3 regions of the Segeticoccus sp. genome follow, and region 1 is predicted to be linked to each of the others. Evidence: predicted binding sites of a transcription regulator. Region 1 holds the regulator's gene; each other region holds the start of a gene.
What was found. Region 1 encodes HspR, which represses chaperone genes until heat shock. Its sites were predicted from a motif close to AAGTTGAGTCNNNNNGACTCAACTT; they were not measured.
Positions count from the first base shown of each region.

Region 2: the regulator HspR is predicted to act here: its motif matches at 2,624-2,648, upstream of VFL99_RS03590 (Hsp20/alpha crystallin family protein).
Region 3: the regulator HspR is predicted to act here: its motif matches at 3,293-3,317, upstream of VFL99_RS14055 (ATP-dependent Clp protease ATP-binding subunit).

Region 1 is NZ_DASSTI010000059.1:11,902-17,011, reverse strand. It holds gene VFL99_RS06725 (nucleotide exchange factor GrpE) at 1-485, shown strand, start outside; gene VFL99_RS06720 (DnaJ C-terminal domain-containing protein) at 627-1,637, shown strand; gene VFL99_RS06715 (heat shock protein transcriptional repressor HspR) at 1,643-2,098, shown strand; gene VFL99_RS06710 (hypothetical protein) at 2,150-2,713, opposite strand; gene gdhA (NADP-specific glutamate dehydrogenase) at 2,944-4,296, shown strand; gene VFL99_RS06700 (O-acetyl-ADP-ribose deacetylase) at 4,436-4,993, opposite strand; gene VFL99_RS06695 (beta-galactosidase) at 5,052-5,110, opposite strand, start outside.
Region 2 is NZ_DASSTI010000032.1:923-6,032, reverse strand. It holds gene VFL99_RS03605 (FAD-binding and (Fe-S)-binding domain-containing protein) at 1-485, shown strand, start outside; gene VFL99_RS03600 (pyridoxamine 5'-phosphate oxidase family protein) at 502-900, opposite strand; gene VFL99_RS03595 (N,N-dimethylformamidase beta subunit family domain-containing protein) at 940-2,580, opposite strand; gene VFL99_RS03590 (Hsp20/alpha crystallin family protein) at 2,701-3,210, shown strand; gene VFL99_RS03585 (hypothetical protein) at 3,363-3,587, shown strand; gene VFL99_RS03580 (YigZ family protein) at 3,670-4,296, opposite strand; gene VFL99_RS03575 (hypothetical protein) at 4,534-5,055, opposite strand.
Region 3 is NZ_DASSTI010000143.1:6,277-11,386, forward strand. It holds gene VFL99_RS14050 (helix-turn-helix domain-containing protein) at 1-548, opposite strand, end outside; gene VFL99_RS14055 (ATP-dependent Clp protease ATP-binding subunit) at 671-3,172, opposite strand; gene VFL99_RS14060 ((Fe-S)-binding protein) at 3,369-4,154, shown strand; partial or broken gene VFL99_RS14065 (lactate utilization protein B) at 4,154-5,110, shown strand, end outside.

The DNA of each region.
Region 1 (5,110 bases):
CGGAGCCGAGCGGTGCCGAAGCAACGCCCGAGAGCCCGGCGGAGGAGTCGAGCCCCGACGCGACGCTCGCCGAGGACCTGCGGCGTGACCTGCAGCGGCTCAACGCCGAGTACGTCAACTACAAGCGGCGGGTCGACCGCGACCGGGAGCTGCATCGTGACCTCGCGGTGAGCGGTGTGGTCGAGGCGCTGCTGCCGGTGCTCGACGACATCCACCTCGCGCGCCAGCACGGGGACCTCGAGGAGGGACCGTTCGCCGCGATCGCCGACAAGCTCGAGGCGACGCTGAAGCGCTACGGCGTGGAGCGCTACGGCGAGGCGGGCGAGGCGTTCGACCCGAACGTCCACGAGGCGCTGATGCACACCGAGGCCGAGCTGCCCGAGGGCACCGAGACGACCACCGTCGTGCAGGTGCTGCAGCCGGGCTACAAGATGAACGACCGGGTCGTCCGGCCGGCGCGCGTCGCCGTCGCCGACCCGAGCTGACGACAACCCCGCGAATCTAGGGCCTTTCCGGCCGATCTCGGGAGTTCCCGGCCGATCTCGGGAGTTCCCGGCAGATCTCGGGAGTTCCCGGGCCGGAAAGTCCCTAGATTCGCAAAAGACCACAGGCAAAGGAGACGCTGAATGGCGAGCCAGGACTGGTTCGAGAAGGACTTCTACCAGGTCCTCGGTGTCTCCCCCGACGTCGACGACAAGACCCTCAAGAAGACCTACCGCAAGCTCGCGCGTGAGTGGCACCCGGACGCCAAGCCCGGGGACGCCTCCGCCGAGCAGAGGTTCAAGGAGATTGGCGAGGCGTATGCCGTCCTCTCCGATCCCGAGCAACGTCGCCAGTACGACGCGATCCGCCAGATGGCCCACGGCGGAGCCCGATTCACCGCCGGCGGGGGGCCGGGCGGGGCGAGTGCCGGCGCCGGGTTCGAGGACCTCTTCGGCGGCCTGTTCGGCCAGGGCGGCGGAGGGCGCGTGCGCTTCAACACCGGCGGCGGGGGACCACAACCGGACTTGGAGGACATCCTCGGCGGCATGTTCGGGGGCGGCGCGGGCCGCGGCTACGGGGGCTTCGGCGCGCCCGGCGGACCCCGCCCCGGACAGGACATCTCGGCGCGCACGAGCCTGAGCTTCCGGCAGGCGACCGTGGGTGACACCGTCACCCTGCAGGGCGCCGACGGGCAGCGGATCACTGCCCGGATCCCCGCGGGGGTCAAGGACGGCCAGAAGATCCGGCTGCGGGGGAAGGGCCACCAGGGCGACGCGGGAGCACCCCGCGGCGACATGATCCTGACCGTGCACGTGGAGCCGCACCCGGTCTTCGGCCGGGACGGCAACAACCTCACCGTCGACCTCCCGGTGACATTCGCCGAGGCGGCGCTCGGAACCACGGTGGAGGTGCCGACCCTGTCCGGGCACCCGGTCAAGGTGAAGGTGCCTGCGGGGACACCCAGCGGCCGCGTGCTGCGGCTGAAGGGGCGCGGCATACAGACCAAGAACGGGACGGGCGACCTGCTCGCCAAGGTGAAGATCGTTGTCCCGCAACGACTGTCGGACACGGCCCGGGAGGCGGTCCAGACGCTGCAGGCCGAGGAGGCCGGCGTCGACCCGCGCTCCGAGCTGTTCGCGCGAGCGAGGGAGTGAGGTAGATGTCGGCCACACCCGGCGGCTTCCGCCACGACGACGACACCCCGGTGTTCGTCATCTCCGTCGCCGCGGAGCTAGCCGGCATGCACGCCCAGACCCTGCGACAGTACGACCGGCTCGGACTGGTCACCCCCTCGCGCACGAGCGGGGGTGGCCGGCGCTACTCGGCTCGCGACGTCGACCTGCTCCGGCAGGTGCAGCGCCTCTCCCAGGAGGAGGGCGTCTCGCTGGCCGGCATCCAGCGGATCCTCGAGCTCGAGGACCAGTTGCGCGCCTTGCGCTCGCGGGTGCGGGAGCTGGACGAGGAGAACGCCCACCTCAAGGCGACGCTGCAGACCGGCGCGCGCGTCTTCGCCGCGGGCCGGGCCGGAGACGTGGTCGCCGTGCGGGCGGGCGAGCGCCCGCAGCGCACCGAGTCGCGTGCGCTGATGCTCTGGCGCCCGGGCTCCTACCGGTGACCGTCTGACGCAGGCCCGGTCCAGTCACCCGGCGGGGCCCGGTGACGTGGCTCAGGCGGCCGGACCCGCCTCGCGGGCCTCCGCCACCCCGACGAGCGCCTCGCGCAGCCGCGTGAGCCACTCATCCTCGTGCTGCCCGACGAGCCGGACGCACCACGCCAGCGCCTCCGACCTGGAGCGCGCGACACCACCGTCGATGAGCGTGTCGAGGACCTGCCGCTCGGGCTGGCGCAGCCGGGTCATCACCGGCACCGCCAGGTTCGTGAAGACGTGACGGGTCTCGCCGCACGCCGCGCCCCACGCCACCTTGCGCCCGAACCGGGCCTCGGCCTCGTCGGCGATCCGCATCCGCTTGCCGCGGGTCTCCTCGCGGAACCGGTTGATCCGGCCTGCCTGGGCGGCCTGCCGGTCGGCCTCGGCGGAACCCTCCGAGGGGCTCTCTGCCGCCGTCGCCTCCTGGGGAGTGTCGGTCTCGGGGCTCGTCTGCGCCTCCGTGGAGGGCTCGGCCAGCCGGCCCACGACCAGGATCTCGTCCCGGTCGACCGTCACGGTCGGCGCCTCGGTGAACCAGCCGTCGGGCAACCGCCCGGCGAGCCATGCCTGCATTTCGTTCATGCAGTAATTACACCCTTACACCTTTACGAGTGCAAGGCCCCTGCCGCCCCGACCTCGCTTTGTTGCTGAGCGAACGCGGTCGGCCGGAGCACGCCGGCGTCAGCAACAACGGCAAGGGGGGAGCGGCGGGTGGCTCCGGGCTGTCCGCTGGGCGGGCACGCATCTCGTCCTCTGGGACGAGCGGGCTAGCCTGACGAAGCAAGACCCCATGAACTGCCCGGAGGTGACACGTGTCCGCTGCGCTCAACCCGACGCTCGAGCCGATCTATGAAGAGGTCCTGCGCCGCAACGCCGGCGAGACGGAGTTCCACCAGGCGGTGCGCGAGGTCCTGGACAGCCTCGGCGCCGTGATCGCGCGGCACCCGGAGTATGCCGACGCACGCGTCATCGAGCGCATCTGCGAGCCGGAGCGGCAGATCATCTTCCGCGTCCCGTGGGTCGACGACGCCGGCACCGTCCAGATCAACCGGGGCTTCCGCGTGGAGTTCAACTCCGCGCTCGGCCCGTTCAAGGGAGGTTTGCGCTTCCACCCGAGCGTCTACCTCGGCATCATCAAGTTCCTCGGCTTCGAGCAGGTTTTCAAGAACGCGCTGACCGGCCTGCCGATCGGCGGCGGGAAGGGCGGCTCGGACTTCGACCCCAAGGGCCGCTCGGACCTTGAGATCATGCGGTTCTGCCAGTCGTTCATGAACGAGCTGTACCGCCACCTGGGGGAGTACACCGACGTCCCGGCCGGCGACATCGGCGTCGGGGGTCGCGAGATCGGCTACCTCTTCGGGCAGTACAAGCGGATCACCAACCGCTACGAGTCCGGTGTGCTCACCGGCAAGGGCCTCGGCTGGGGTGGTTCCCAGGTCCGCAAGGAGGCCACCGGCTACGGGACCGTGTACTTCGTCGACGAGATGCTGCGGGGCAACGGCCACTCCTTCGACGGCAGCAAGGTCATCGTCTCCGGCTCAGGCAACGTGGCGATCTACGCCATCGAGAAGGTCCACGAGCTCGGCGGCACCGTGATCGCCTGCTCGGACTCCAGCGGCTACGTCGTCGAGGAGACCGGCATCGACCTCAACCTGCTCAAGGAGGTCAAGGAGGTGCGTCGCGGGCGGATCTCGGAGTATGCCGAGCTGCGCGGTTCCAGCGCCCGGTACGCCACCGAGGGCAGCATCTGGCAGGTGCCGTGCGACGTCGCGCTGCCCTCGGCGACCCAGAACGAGATCAATGCCGAGGACGCGCAGTTCCTCGTCAAGGGCGGCTGCCGCGCCGTGGGGGAGGGCGCCAACATGCCCACCACGCCCGAGGCGGTCAAGGTGCTCACCGACGCCGGTGTCCTGTTCGCCCCGGGCAAGGCCGCGAACGCCGGCGGTGTCGCGACCAGCGCGTTGGAGATGCAGCAGAACGCCTCACGCGACTCGTGGACCTTCGACTACACCGAGCAGCGGCTCGCCGAGATCATGCGCAGTATCTATGACCGCTGCGCCGAGACCGCCGACGCCTACGGAACCCCTGGCAACCTCGTGCTCGGGGCCAATGCGTCCGCCTTCATCCAGGTCGCGGACGCCATGCTCGCCCTGGGCGTCGTCTGACCCCACCGGTCGCACAGCGGGCCACTCGCCAGCGCGCTGTTGCTGAAGCATCGCGGTCTCCCGGAGCGGCGGGCCCTCAGCAACAGCGCACGGCCCAGTGAGGAGCGGCGGGCCCCCAGCAACAGCGCACGGCCAGCGGTCAGGTGAGCTGGCGCTGGAACGCGTCGTAGACGGACCGCCCGAACAGCACGAACCGCACCAGCTCGATGCCGGACAGGTCGACCTCGCCGTCGGGTGTGGGCACCACCCCGGCCTCCAGCGCCCGCCGCGTGGTCGCCACGGCGATCTCGGCGACGTCGTGCCGGTCCCAGCCGTAGATCCCCGCGCTGATCGCCGGGAACGCCACCGTGCGGGCCCCCACCCGCCCCGCCTCGCCCAGCGAGCTGCGGAAGCAGGAGGCCAGCAGCCCCGGATCGGTTTGTCCCGCATGCCGGTTCGGCCCGACCGTGTGGATCACCCAGGTCGCAGGCAGGTTCCCGGCGCCGGTGGCGACCGCAGCACCGACCGGCAGCCCCCCGGCATACCGCGTCTGGCGCAGCTCGCGGCACTCGGCGAGCAGGGCCGGCCCGGCGGCGGCGTGGATGGCCCCGTCGACGCCCCCGCCCCCGAGCAGGGAACTGTTGGCAGCGTTGACGATCGCGTCCACCTGCTGGGTGGTGATGTCGCCCTCGACAGCTTCCAGCACAGCGTCACTCATGCCCCTACCGTAGGAGCAAACGTCGCGGTATGCCGTGCCTTGCGCGGGCTGCCCGACGTCAGCCGCCGAACAGGTCGGACCAGTCCGGGGCCGGGTTCGTCGCCTGCCGGACCCCGC
Region 2 (5,110 bases), on a different contig from region 1:
GGGCGACCGAGGACGGACGGCTGCCGGTCGTGGTCGATGCCGGCTCCTGCACCCAGGGACTCACCGAGCTGATCGCCGGCGCGGCCGATGGGAGCGGCCTGTCCGTCGTCGACGCCACGAGCTTCGTGGTGGACCGGGTGCTGGCCCGGCTCACCGTGACCAGGCCCTGGGAGTCGATCGCGCTGCACCCGACCTGCTCCTCGACCGCACTCGGGACCACCGGGGCGATGGAGACGATCGCCCGGGCCGTCTCCGACGACGTGGTGGTGCCGACCGCTTGGGGCTGTTGCGGATTTGCCGGGGACCGCGGGCTGCTGCACCCGGAGCTGACCGCCGCGGCCACCGGCCCGGAGGCCGCGGAGGTCCGCACGCGAGAGTTCGCGGCATACGCGTCGGTCAACCGCACGTGTGAGATCGGGATGACCCGCGCCACGGGCCGTCCCTACCGACACGTCCTGGAGCTGCTCGCCGAGGCGACCCGCTGAGGGGCTGCCGGAACGGTCAGACGCTCGGTGCGGAGGCCGGGAGGTCGACGGGCAGGCAGTCGGAGCCGCAGCCCGAGGCCGACACCCCGCCACCGGGGCGTTCGTGCGGGCGGTGCCGCACCGCGCGGGTGGGCGCGATGGTGACACCGGCGTCGGCGACCGAGGCCACCCCGTCGACGATCAGGGAGTGCCCGTCGGGGTCGGACGGCGGGTAGAGCAGCGAGACCTTCGGCCGCTCCGTGGCGTTCGTTCTGCTGCGCGACCCCACCTCGTCGACCACGACGGCGTCACCGACGACGCGCGGGGCGGTGGCCACGGCGTGCGGTCCGCCGTCCGCGGTCACGGTCACCAGGTAGGCGAACCCGTAGCCGGCGACCACGTCGGCCAAGGACTCGGTGGACACGTCCTCACCCATGGCCCCACGGTAGTTCAACGCGATCCGGGGAGCAGCCGTTCACGGCAGGGTGTAGTACCCGCCGGTGCCGGTCCGCGTGGACGCGGAGGCGTGCAGCGCCGCGAGGTCGCCGCGAGCCGGGTGCGCGTGCCCCATCGGCCCGGCGGCCATGGCGGCGAACAGGTTCGTCGTGACGCGCCGCACGAACTGCGACGTCCGGGCGTCGATGCCTTCGACCGGGCTGGGGCCCCGCAGGGCACGGACCCACAGCATCGTCCCGGTGTCCACGACGCCGGCGCCCGACGCGGTCGTGTAGTAGGTCAGGTCCGAGAAGGTCGGTCCGGTGTCGTCGCAGGCGACCGGCGAGTGGGCCGCCACCTGCAGGTTCCGCGGTGTCCCGGGGATCGGGTAGGCGCGGTCGATCTCGGTGCCGACGAGCCCGGCATACGAGCTCCCGGCGCGCGCAGCGGTTCCGCGGAAGAGGAAGAAACCGGGGTCGCGCACGACCATCGGCCCGTGTGCGGGAAAGCACTCGTAGAGCTGGCCGGTCAGGCTGTTCTCCGGATCGGCGTGCGGTGGCTGGCGCCACATCGCCGTCGTGTCCACCGCGTCGTGCACCGGGTCGGCCACCGCCGCGTCCGCCTTGTAGCCCACCAGCATCCGGTCGGCTCCGTGCAGCCCGGGGGCGAAGCGGACCCGCCAGTAGTCGGCGTTCGCGCCGAGGAACGCCACGTTGGTCCCGCGGCCGCGCGCCGCCTCGACGTGGCGGCGCATCGGGACGGTCCAGTACTCGTCGTGCCCCATCGACACCACGCCGCGGGCGCCGGCCAGGAGCCGCGGGAAGCGGTCCAGGTCGAGGCTCGTCACGTAGGCGAGCGCCAGCCCCTGCCGCTCGGCCCGCTGGATGGTGGCCGCCTCGAAGTTGAGCAGCTCGGTGGCGCCGTTGCCGTCGTAGGGTCGGTCGAAGCTCACCCGGTAGGCCCGGCGCCCGTCCGTGCCGCGGTAGAGCGAGTAGCCGCCCCAGTCGTTGTACGCCTCGTAGGTGGTCACCGCGTTGACGAGCACCACCGCGCCGGCCGTCGTCGTCGAGCGGACGGTGAGGGGCACGTACTTCTCCGAGCCGTCCGCCGCGCGCAGCAGCAGCAGGTAGGTGCCGGGGGGCCAGCCTTTCGTGGAGACGGTCAGGGACGGCGTCCACGGAGCGACGACGGTGCGGTCGGCCAGCAGCCGCGCCCCCGCCTGCCGGCCGGGGCGAAAGGGCCGCGAGCGCCAGACCAACCGGGCACCCTTGCCGTGGTACCAGCCGAGCCGGAAGGCCCGCGCCGTCACGCTCCCGCGGGTGCAGGAGACGAACAACCGGAACTGTTGCCCGGGCAGGACACTGACGTGGTCGGCATACCCGGCAAGGGCGTGCTCACCCGCCACCTTGCCCGGGGGGATCCGCCAGGCCGTCGATCCGGGCCGGGCGTTCTCGCGCCGGGTCCATGCCGCCGACCCGGGGCGGGGCGGCGGACGGACCCCGAAGTGTCGAGCCGAAGGACTGCCGCTGGCCGAGGCGCCGGCACCGTGCCGCGGCGGCGAGCCCGCCGCGCTTGCGCCCGGCGGCACGCGCCCGCTCCACCAGGCACCCGCGAGGGCCGCGGCAACCAGGAGGGCCACCGCGACCGCGACGACGCGCCAGTGGGGGCGCAGGACCGACACGGCCCGATGCTAGGGCGCTCACCCTGACGACACGCTGAACCGGGAATTGAGTTAACCCGACTCAAGTTGTACCCGGTGAACGGTCCGGGAGGTCCGGACCAGACCTCATCGAGGAGAGACATGGAACGCATGCTGGTGACCCGGCGCGACCCGTTCAGTGAGCTGACGGCGTTCGACGCCATGATGCGGCGGGCCTTCCCCACCGCCGTCCGCCCGACCGTCGGCTTCACCCCCGCGGCCGAGGTGCACAAGGAGGGCGAGGACGCGGTGGTCCGGCTCGAGCTGCCGGGCATGGACCTGGACAACGACGTGACCGTCGAGGTCGACCGGGGCCGCCTGGTCGTGCGCGGTGAGCGCCGCGACGAGCGCGCCGATGACACCGAGGGCCGCTCCCTGCGCGAGATCCGCTACGGCTCCTTCCGCCGCAGCTTCACCCTGCCCGAGCACGTCAGCGCCGACGCGGTGAGCGCGTCCTACGACCAGGGCGTCCTGACCGTGCGGGTCGCCGGTGCGTATGCCGGCACCGAGCCGCGCCGGATCGCCGTCACCTCGGCGGCCCCGGCCGTGGAGAGCCCGGCCTCCGAGCCCGAGTCCGAGGGCGCCGAGCCGCAGTCCGAGCAGGAGGGCTGAACCGGGCCGGGCCTCGCGCCCACGCCACCCGACCGCCACGACGGGCCCGTGCCACCTCGGCGCGGGCCCGTCGGCGCGAGCCTGTCGGCGCAGGCCCGTCCTCGCGCCGACGCCCGGCTGCGGCGGTCTCTGGCCCGAGGGGAGACTGGGGCATGATCCTGATCCTCGGGCTGAAGACGTACCTCACCGTCGTCGACACCTTCGTCACGACGTGTGAGACCTGCGGCGCCCGAGCGGCGCACGAGGTGGCCAGGCAGGTGCGCAAGCTGACCTTCTTCTTTCTCCCGCTGTTCCCCGTCAGCACCTCGTATGTCGACACGTGCCTCGCGTGCGGCCGGCGCAAGAAGGTGCCCAAGGAGCAGGCGGTCAGCCACTGAGTCACCGCCCCCGATCATTGTGACGTTCTGGCTGCTGGGGCGACCAGAACGCCACAATGATCGGCGGCGACGATCTGCCCGCTCAGACGTCGACCCAGACCTCGGCGACCGGCACCGGAGTCGTCGTGCCGCCGGTCAGTGCGGCGACGGTGGCGGCCACCTGGTCCGCACGCTCGGGGGCGACGGCGATCCGGAAGGTGACGTGCTCGGCATACTGCACGTCCTGCACGGTCGCGTCAGTCAGCCGCAGCTCGTGCTCCAGCCGGCCGGCGACCGCATGGTCCGCCTCGACCTCGAGGAGCTGCCGGAGCTGGCGCTCCTGGATCCGCACCGTGTCCAGCGCGGCGCGCACCGCGTCGGCATAGGCGCGCGACAACCCGCCGGTGCCGAGCAGCACCCCGCCGAACCACCGCGTCACGACGGCGGCCACGTCGGTGATCCCGTGTCCCCGCAGCACCTCGAGCATGGGCGCGCCGGCCGTGCCGGACGGTTCGCCGTCGTCACTGGAGCGTTCGAGCTCTGCGCGCGGCCCGATGACGAAGGCCGAACAGTGGTGCCCCGCGTCGGGATACGCCCGGCGGCACCGGTCGAGCACGGCGCGGGCGGCGTCCTCGCTCTCCACCCGCTCGAGGGTGCACCGGAACCGCGAGCGCCGGACCTCGGTCTCCGCCGAGCCGGGGCCGGCGACGGTGCGGTAGGTGGACGACACCCGGCGAGGCTAACGCCCGCGCCGACCCGGCGTTGCTGCGGACCCGGCCCGGCGTTGTTGCTGACCCGACCCGGCGTCGCTGCGGACCCGACCCGGCGTTGTTGCTGAAGGGTCGCCGCTCGCGGGGACCGCGATCCTTCAGCAACAGTGCGAGGAGCTGGTCGGCCGTCGACCGATCACCGCAGCCGAGCAACGATCACCTGCACCGGCTGGGTCACCGGCGGGGCCACCGGCCGGTCACTGTCCGGGGGCCAGGTGACCGTACTGCACGTGGAAGTGGAAGGTCTGCCCGCAGCCGAGGGCGGGGCTCTGCAGCAGCCGCACCGTGATCGGACGCGTGGTGAGGACCGGTGGGGAGGTCTGGCCGGAGTCGGCGGATTCCCCCACCGACCAGGTGCACAGCGCACCGGGGCCGGTCGCGACGTACCAGAAGGCGTCGCTGACCGGCAGCGACCCGGCCGACGTCCACGTGCCGTTGTTCAGCAGGCTCACGTGTAGGCGGACGGCACCCTCGTACCGGCTCGTGCGGCGGACGCTGAGCCACGCCCGGGTCGTGGCCAGCTCGGTGCGCGCGATCACCACCTGTTTCGGTCTGCTGTGCGCGGCCCCGGCGCCCGGCACGGCGTCCTCAGCCCGCGCTTGGCTGACGGCCCGACTCGTCGGCTGGCTTGCGCCCGGCGCAGCGAGGGCACTGGGGACCGCGACGGCGGCCGCCGCCACGGCGAGTCCCACGGTGAGTGAAGGCAACGGAATTCTCATGACGACCACCTCTGGTCCGTTGCCCGGCGACGGTCTCGCCGGGACGAGCCGCGCC
Region 3 (5,110 bases), on a different contig from region 1:
CCGACCTCACGGGCCAGCTCCTCGATCCGGACCAGGCCGTCGGCGCCGGCGAGCCGGCGCCAGGCGTGCGCCACCTCCGGCTGCGGCGCGGCTGCCTCGCCGAGACGCCGCTCGACCTCGGCCAGGACGAGCTCGAGCCGGGCCACCCCGTCGCCCTCCTCGTGCAGCTGCTCGCGCAGCCGTACCGCTGCAGTCCCCCAGACGTCCTCGAGCGCGACCGACCGGCGGACCAGCTCGCTCGCCGGCATCCCGAACACTGCTCTGGCCGCCAGCGGGTCGAGGTCGAGCTGCACCCCGCTCATCCGCCCCTCGTGGCGGATCAGCGAGGCCGTGTCGTCCAGCCCGGCCACCATCGCGTCGAACCGGCCGCGCCGCCCGGACCCGTCGGTCACGTCGAGCGGCTCCTCGAGGGTGACGATGAGGGTCAGCCACCGGCTCGGGACGCCGCGGTGGGCACCCGCCGGCATCCCGGCATACCGGTAGCCCACGGCCCGCCCGATCGGGCCGCGTCCCGGCGCCGACCGCACGTGCGAGGTCTCAGCGACCATGCCGTGACCCTACGTCGGAACCCACCCCGCGGGCACGTCCCCGGACAGACGTATGCCGGCCGCCCACCTGACGGTGAGCGGCCGGCATACCGGGGGTTCAGCGAGGAACTACCGTGAGGACGTCACTCCTGGGTGGCCTCGACCGGCGGGGCGTCCGGGACGCGCGAGTGGGGCGTGCCCTTGAAGGTGAACTGCGCCTCCTTGCCCTCGCCCTCGGTGTCGACCACCACGACCTCGCCGGCACCGATCTCGCCGTAGAGGATCTTCTCGGAGAGCATGTCCTCGATGTCGCGCTGGATCGCCCGACGCAGCGGCCGCGCCCCGAGCACCGGGTCGTAGCCGCGCTTGGCCAGCAGCTTCTTGGCGGACGCGGTGAGCTCGATGCCCATGTCCTTGTCCTTCAGCCGCTCGTCGAGGCGGGCGACCATCAGGTCGACGATCGCGACGATCTCGTCCTCGGTCAGCTGCGGGAAGACGATGGTGTCGTCCACCCGGTTGAGGAACTCGGGCCGGAAGTGCTGCTTGAGCTCGTCCGTGACCTTGTTCTTCATCTTCTCGTAGGACGTCTGGGTGTCGCCGCCCGGCGTGAAGCCGAGCGAGACGCCCTTGGCGATGTCCCGCGTGCCGAGGTTGGTGGTCATGATGATGACGGTGTTCTTGAAGTCGACCACCCGGCCCTGGGAGTCGGTGAGCCGGCCGTCCTCGAGGATCTGCAACAGCGAGTTGAAGATGTCGGGGTGGGCCTTCTCGACCTCGTCGAAGAGCACGACCGAGAACGGCTTGCGCCGCACCTTCTCGGTGAGCTGGCCGCCCTCCTCGTACCCCACGTAACCGGGAGGCGAGCCGAACAGCCGCGAGACGGTGTGCTTCTCGGAGAACTCGCTCATGTCGAGCTGGATCAGGCTGTCCTCGTCACCGAAGAGGAACTCGGCCAGCGTCTTGGCGAGCTCGGTCTTGCCGACACCGGTCGGCCCGGCGAAGATGAACGACCCACCGGGACGGCGCGGGTCCTTCAACCCGGCGCGGGTGCGCCGGATCGCCTGGGACAGGGCCTTGATGGCGTCGTCCATGCCGACGATCCGCTTGTGCAGCTCGTCCTCCATGTGGAGCAGCCGGCTGGACTCCTCCTCGGTCAGCTTGAACACCGGGATGCCGGTGGACGCGGCGAGGACCTCGGCGATGAGCTCCTCGTCGACCTCTGCGACGACGTCCATGTCGCCGCTGCGCCACTCCTTCTCGCGCTGCGCCTTCTGCTCGAGCAGCTGCTTCTCGTCGTCCCGCAGCGACGCGGCCTTCTCGAAGTCCTGCGCGTCGATCGCGGACTCCTTCTCGCGGCGCACGTGCGCGATCTTCTCGTCGAACTCGCGCAGGTCCGGCGGCGCAGTCATCCGGCGGATCCGCAACCGGGCGCCGGCCTCGTCGATCAGGTCGATCGCCTTGTCGGGCAGGAACCGGTCGTTGATGTAGCGGTCGGCCAGGTTGGCCGCCGTGGCCAGCGCCGCGTCCGTGATCGAGACGCGGTGGTGCGCCTCGTAGCGGTCGCGCAGCCCCTTGAGGATCTCGATGGCGTGCGCGAGGTTCGGCTCGTTGACCTGGATCGGCTGGAACCGACGCTCGAGCGCGGCGTCCTTCTCGACGTGCTTGCGGTACTCGTCGAGTGTCGTCGCGCCGATGGTCTGCAGCTCGCCCCGGGCCAGCATCGGCTTGAGGATGCTGGCGGCGTCGATCGCGCCCTCGGCGGCCCCGGCACCGACGAGGGTGTGGATCTCGTCGATGAACAGGATGATGTCGCCGCGCGTCCGGATCTCCTTGAGCACCTTCTTCAGGCGCTCCTCGAAGTCACCGCGGTAGCGGCTGCCGGCGACGAGCGCGCCGAGGTCGAGGGTGTAGAGCTGCTTGTCCTTCAACGTCTCGGGCACCTCGCCCTTGACGATGTCGGCGGCAAGACCCTCGACGACGGCGGTCTTGCCGACGCCCGGCTCCCCGATGAGTACCGGGTTGTTCTTCGTCCGTCTGGAGAGGACCTGCATGACCCGCTCGATCTCTTTCTCACGACCGATGACGGGGTCGAGCTTGCCCTCTCGGGCGGCCTGGGTCAGGTTGCGGCCGAACTGGTCGAGCACCAGCGACCCGCTCGGGGTCGCCTCGGCGCTGCCGCCGACCCCGGCCCCCTGCGGCTCCTTGCCCTGGTAGCCGGACAGCAGCTGGATGACCTGCTGCCGCACCCGGTTGAGGTCCGCCCCCAGCTTGACCAGGACCTGCGCCGCGACACCCTCACCCTCGCGGATGAGGCCGAGCAGGATGTGCTCGGTGCCGATGTAGTTGTGGCCGAGCTGCAGTCCCTCTCGCAGGGACAGCTCGAGCACCTTCTTGGCGCGGGGGGTGAAGGGAATGTGCCCGGTCGGGGCCTGCTGACCCTGGCCGATGATTTCCTGAACCTGCTCGCGCACGGCGTCGAGCGAGATGCCCAGGCTCTCCAGAGCCTTGGCGGCGACGCCTTCTCCTTCGTGAATGAGGCCGAGCAGGATGTGCTCGGTCCCGATGTAGTTGTGGTTGAGCATGCGCGCTTCTTCCTGCGCCAGCACCACAACCCGCCGGGCCCGGTCGGTGAACCGTTCGAACATCGTCTGCTCCTCGCTATCGAGATACCTCGATGCTATCTGTGCTCAGGGGCACCAGTACCCGCGCCGTGCGGGACCGATGCACGATCGGGACAACGCCGCGCTGCTCCCCCCTGTTCCACCGCCTTGAGCCGCACCGGCTCATGTTCGCCGTCAGCGGAAGAGGCGACAGGGTGGACAGGGGCGGCAGACTGGGGCCATGCGGATCGGACTGTTCGTCACCTGTCTCGGCGACGTGCTCTTCCCCGACGTGGGCAAGGCGACCGTCACGATCCTCGAACGCCTGGGCCACCAGGTCGTCTTCCCGGCAGCACAGACCTGCTGTGGCCAGATGCACACCAACACCGGCTACCAGCAGGATGCGCTCGGTCTGGTCCGTCACCACGTGGAGGTGTTCGAGGCCGCGCTGGAGGCGGATGTCGAGGCGATCGTGGCCCCGTCCGGGTCGTGTGCCGGGTCGGTGCGCCACCAGCACGCGACGATCGCCCGCCGGGCCGGGGACGAGGCGCTGGGGGCGCGGGCCGAGAAGGTCGCCGACCGCACCTATGAGCTGTCCGAGCTGCTGGTGGACGTGCTGGGCGTGACCGACGTGGGGGCGAGCTACCCGCACCGGGTCACCTACCACCCCACCTGCCACTCGCTGCGCCTGCTGCACGTGGCCGGCGAGATGGTCGGGGCCACGCGGCAGGGCCCGGACAAGCCGTTGCAGCTGCTGCGCGCCGTGCGGGGGATCGACCTGGTGGAGCTGCCCGCGGCGGAGCAGTGCTGCGGCTTCGGCGGCACCTTCGCGATCAAGAACGCCGAGACCTCGACGGCGATGCTGGCCGACAAGATGAGCAACGTGATGAGCACGCACGCGGAGGTGGTCACCGCCGGGGACATGTCCTGCCTGATGCACATCGGCGGGGGGCTGGGCCGGATGCGCACCGGCATCCGCCCGGTGCACCTCGCGGAAGTCTTGGCGAGCCAGCAGGGGGTGGCCTGATGAGTGTGTTCCTCGGTATGCCGAGCACGGGGGTTCCCGGACCCGTCGCCCCTGCCGGGGTGGGTCACCTCAGCGGCGACGAGCCGTTCCCGCAGGCGGCGCGGCACGAGCTGCGTGACGCACGGCTGCGGCGCAACCTGGGCCACGCGACGCGCACCATCCGGGCCAAGCGCGCCGCGGTGGTGGACGAGGTGCCGGACTGGGAGCAGCTGCGTGACGCCGGCAGCGCCCTCAAGACCGCGACGATGGACCGGCTGCCCGAGCTGCTGGAGCAGTTCGAGGCCAAGGTCACCCAGCGCGGTGGTGTCGTGCACTGGGCCCGCGACGCGGCCGAGGCCAATCGCATCGTCACCGACCTGGTCCGGGCCACCGGTCAGGACGAGGTGGTCAAGGTCAAGTCGATGGCCACCCAGGAGATCGGGCTCAACGAGGCGCTCGAGGCCGCGGGCATCACGCCGCACGAGACGGACCTGGCCGAGCTCATCGTCCAGCTCGGGCACGACAGCCCCTCCCACATCCTCGTGCCGGCCATCCACCGCGGGCGGGCCGAGATCCGCGACATCTTCGTGCGGGAGATGCCCGAGGCGGGGCCGGAGCTGACCGACGAGCCTGCCGCGCTGGCCGAGGCCGCGCGGCGGCACCTGCGGCGGACCTTCCTGCGGGCCAAGGTGGCGATCAGCGGCGCCAACTTCGGCGTCGCCGAGACCGGGACGCTCATGGTGGTCGAGTCCGAGGGCAACGGGCGGATGTGCCTGACGCTGCCGGAGACGCTGATCACGGTGATGGGCATCGAGAAGCTCGTGCCGACCTGGCGCGACCTCGAGGTCTTCCTGCAGCTGCTGCCGCGGTCCTCCACGGGGGAGCGGATGAACCCCTACACCTCCACCTGGACCGGCGTCACCGAAGGGGACGGTCCCCAGGAGTTCCACGTCGTGCTGCTGGACAACGGCCGGACC